Regions from separate parts of the Seonamhaeicola sp. NFXS20 genome, predicted to be linked through region 2. Evidence: riboswitches for the same ligand, from Rfam matches in the RefSeq annotation. Region 2 holds a riboswitch; the other holds the start of a gene.
The links. Region 2 has a riboswitch for thiamine pyrophosphate ahead of pnuC (nicotinamide riboside transporter PnuC). Riboswitches for the same ligand answer to the same signal wherever they lie in the genome.
Positions count from the first base shown of each region.

Region 1: linked by a shared signal. The riboswitch ahead of J1D01_RS06805 (TonB-dependent receptor) and the one ahead of pnuC (nicotinamide riboside transporter PnuC) in region 2 are both predicted to bind thiamine pyrophosphate.

Region 1 is NZ_JAFMPU010000003.1:132,497-134,703, forward strand. It holds gene J1D01_RS06805 (TonB-dependent receptor) at 1-1,056, opposite strand, end outside; TPP riboswitch at 1,153-1,262, opposite strand; gene arfB (alternative ribosome rescue aminoacyl-tRNA hydrolase ArfB) at 1,314-1,721, opposite strand; gene J1D01_RS06815 (DUF4301 family protein) at 1,721-2,207, opposite strand, start outside.
Region 2 is NZ_JAFMPU010000001.1:42,852-45,058, reverse strand. It holds gene J1D01_RS00230 (CPBP family intramembrane glutamic endopeptidase) at 1-671, shown strand, start outside; gene J1D01_RS00225 (cysteine peptidase family C39 domain-containing protein) at 729-845, shown strand; TPP riboswitch at 1,049-1,154, shown strand; gene pnuC (nicotinamide riboside transporter PnuC) at 1,201-1,806, shown strand; gene J1D01_RS00215 (acyl-CoA dehydrogenase) at 1,787-2,207, shown strand, end outside.

The DNA.
Region 1 (2,207 bases), on a different contig from region 2:
AGCATTATTCTTATATGTTACATTAGCATTTAAAACGTAAAAATCATTATCTAACCATCTGCGAACTATAACATCAGAATCGTCTTCAATTAAATTGGCAAAATCTTCTGCAGATTCTTCTTCTTTAAACTGTTCAAAATACCCTTTCCCTTTGGTATAATTTAAACCAATATTAGTAGACCAATTATTGTTAAACCTTTGGTTCCAGTGTAATTGGTAATGGTCTTGCCAGTAATTATCGGTTTCATTATCATAAGTGTATGGGTTTTGCCTGCGGTCTTCTTTCAATTCTTCTGCTGTTAAGCCATACCAAGCTTGATAGGTATACTCTTTGTTTCCAAACGTTAAAGCTTTAATTAATGTGTTTCCGTCTTTATAAATTCCTTGTAAGAAATACGATTTTAAATCGGTAAAGGCTCTATCAACATAACCATCGGAATCAATTTTTGAGAAACGCCCAGAAATTTCAAAATGATCATTTATTAAACCAGTACTAAGTTTTACCATATGCTTTCTGGTATTGTAGCTTCCGAAGCTATTTGATATTTCTGCAAACGCTTCATTAGAAAAGGCATCGGTTAACACATTTAAACTAGCGCCAAAAGCACCAGAACCATTGGTTGATGTCCCTACTCCACGTTGTAATTGTAAACTCTGTGTTGATGAGGCAAAGTCTCCTAAATTCACCCAAAAGCTCCCTTGACTTTCTGCATCGTTATAAGGAATTCCGTTAATGGTTACATTTACTCTAGAGGCAGCCGAACCACGTACACGAATACTTGTATAGCCCACACCTGCTCCAGCATCGCTTGTAGTTACTACAGATGGTAAATAGTTAAGTAAAGCTGGGATATCTTGCCCTAAATTACGTTTAGCCAACTCCTCTTTACTTACATTTGAATGGGTGATGGGAGAATCTGCATCTACCCTCACTGCTTTCACTAAGACTTCATCTAGTTTTTCTGTTGAAGTAGAATCTTGTTGTACTTGAGTTTGTTGTGCATTTGCACAGACTGATAACACTAACAGTGCTAAAAAAAGAAATAAATTTTTCATGTCGATTAAAAAAATATAATCGAATAAAAAGAGGTAATTATTCTTTTGGTTATTAAAAATTGATTTTATTAATGAGATGCTAAAACTAACATGTTTAGCATAACATTTTAATATCCCTAAACAGCATTACCTGTTCTAGGTTCATTGGGTATGATCTCAGCCAGTTACTAAACAAGTTTAGTATTTAGGCACCCCTTTTTGAGAACGGAGCAAATATACAGCAGATTTATAAATTTTAAAGAATGAATTTATTTTTTTTAATCTAAACTTGGTTTTTGCCTATTAGCTTTTTTTTCGGCCTGCTTTTTTTTATTCTTTAACCGTTTTCTTATAACAGATTTTGGTGTTTTTGTAGCTATTCTTTGTTTCTTAACTTTTAAAGAGTTGCTAATTAACTCTATAAAACGTTTAATTGCTAATTCTTTATTTCTAATTTGGCTTCTACTTTCACTACAAGATAAAACTAATACTGCTTCTTTAGTTAGCCTATGCTTAAGTTTTGATAAAAGCCGTTGTTTTTGTGTTTCTGTAAACACCGCAGAATTTGTTAAATTAAAGTGTAACTCTACCTTAGTAGCCACTTTATTAACATGCTGTCCGCCACTACCAGAACTTTTTACTGCTTTAAAAGTAAGTTCTTTTAATAATGTTTCTTCATTAAACATTATTCTTCAACTTGGTGTGCTGGTTTTAGTAAATCATTTACTGTTTTAACCGGGTTGAATGTTTCTAAAGGCACTTCAACAAAAATAGAGTTCCAATACGCCATACTACCATTCCACAATCCGGGTAATTCTAAAGCTTTAACATCTGTTCCATTTTGTGTTTTCATGGTTATAAAAGCAGCTTCATGATCTACATATTCTTTTAAATCAAACTTTTCTCCTTTATAGTTTTTAACTGCACAAACTAAGTCTGTAGGGTTAAAATGAGTTGCTTTATAAACTATTCCTTGTTGTTCTTTACTACTGAAATTAATTTGAGCAAATTCAACTATTTGTAAAGATACATTACCTGTTTCTTCTTTTACCCAAAAAGGTCCTCCTCCTGGTTGTCCCTCATTTTTAACCATACCACAAACCCTAATGGGTCTGTTAAATTTTTCTCTTAAATAAGTCCTTTTTTTCTCTGAACTAAATTCATCAAAATCT
Region 2 (2,207 bases):
ATTTTTTGTTATTGTGGCTCTTTATGAAATATGTTGACAAGGAAAAGTTTATTAAACTTGGCTTTTCAATACAAAATAAAATTAAAGAAATTATTTTGGGTATTCTACTTGGTGTTTTAATCATGGGATTAGGGTTTTTAACACTCCTAATGCTAAACGAAATTAGTTTTTATGAGTTTAATTATAACTTTAAAGAAATAGTGTACTCCATTTTGGTTTATATTATAGTTGCGTTTGTAGAAGAAGCAATTTTTAGAGGTTATATCCTACGTAATTTCATGGCTTCATCCAATAATATTTTAGCTTTAATAATCTCTTCTATTTTATTTGCACTAGCGCATGGGTTTAATCCAAATATGGATTGGTTTAGTTATTTAGATCTATTTCTTGCAGGAATCTTATTAGGTATCTCTTATGTTTATACAAGAAATTTATGGTTTCCTATCGCTTTACATTTTAGCTGGAATTTTTTTCAAACCTTATTAGGTTTTAATGTAAGTGGACAAGATTTTTACTCTTTGATAGAGTTTAAGATAGAAGAGAAAAACATATTAAATGGTGGTGATTTCGGTTTTGAGGGTTCAATTTTTTCTATTATAGTTCAAGTATTATTAATTGTTGTCATAGTTTTATATTACGAACGAATAAAATCTAAAAAACTTCAAAATTAAACCCCACTGCAAACTTTTTGCAGTATACCCATTTAATATTGCCATACAAAATTTATTATGGCAAAAATCACAATAAAACAACACGATATAACAGACTGCGGAGCAGCCTGTTTAGCATCCATAGCAGCGCATTACAATTTACAAATGCCTATTATAAGATGTAAATGCCGATAAAATTGTGGTATTAGGTAAAGGTGAGGTGTTAGAAGAGGGTTCACATCAAGAATTGTATGATAAAAAAGAATATTATTTCAACTTATGGCAGCAACAAATACCTAATACAAGTTCAAAGAAATGTTAATCTTTGTTTTTAACGGTTATTCAAACTACTTAAAATTCTTTAATGATGCGTTTTTAATTAAACAATTATTTACATTTGCAAGAACATGGGGTGCTCTGTAAAGGGCTGAGATAATACCCAGGAGTTTTTGCTCCGTACCTGATTTGGATAATGCCAACGTAGGGATTTTTTAGAAAACGCAGTAACTGTTCTCACAGATGTTATCTCATGTTTTAAACCAAAATATTGATGATAACAGAACTACTTTCACAACTTACTTTACTACAATGGGTAGGAACCCTTTTTGGAGTAACTCAAGTGCTTTTAGCAAGAAAAAATAATATTAATAACTACTTATTTGGTATAGTTTCTATACTTATTAGCCTTTGGGTATTGTACCAATCTAAATTATATGCCGATATTTTGCTAAATCTTTATTATTTGGTGATGAGTATTTACGGTTGGTTTTACTGGAAAATGGGTAAGAAAAAAAAGGAAACCCCAATTTCATATGCCAATAAAAAAGAACATAAAGTGGCTTTAGGTATTGTTTTAGGATGTTTTTTATTAATGGCTTATTGGTTAAGTACCCATACCAATTCTGATGTACCTTATTGGGATGCTATTGCATGCGCATTTGCTTGGGCTGGTATGTGGCTTATGGCAAAACGTAAAATAGAAAATTGGGTGTATTTAAACCTAAGTAATATAATATCTATACCCTTACTTATTTACAAAGATTTATACGTATACGCTGGTTTAACAACCTTTTTGTTTGTTGTTGCTATATCTGGATATATAAAGTGGAAAAAAATTATTAAAAACGAAACCAAACATGACTATAGAACAGCTTAAAAAAAGGTGTTTTAATCAGGAAGTATTTCCAGACGACATTTTAAATTGGATTGCAAAAGAAAACCTTTGGAATATATGGATTCCTAAATCTTACGGTGGATTAGAAATGTCTTTTTCTGAAGGATTAAATAAACTCAGGTTTTTATCTGAAATTGATGGGAGTTTGGGTTGGACAGTTACGCTTTGTAGTGGTGCTAATTTTTTCTTTGGAAACTTAAAAAGTGATGCTGTTAATGCTATTTTTTCAAATCCAGAAAAATCCGCGTGTTTTGGTGGTAGCGGAGGTGTTTTTGGAACAGCCGAAAAAGAAGATAACGGTTATATTATTTCTGGTACCTGGAAATATGCAACAGGAGCGCCCTATCTTACTCATTTTACTTTAAATGCAAAAATTCTGGAAG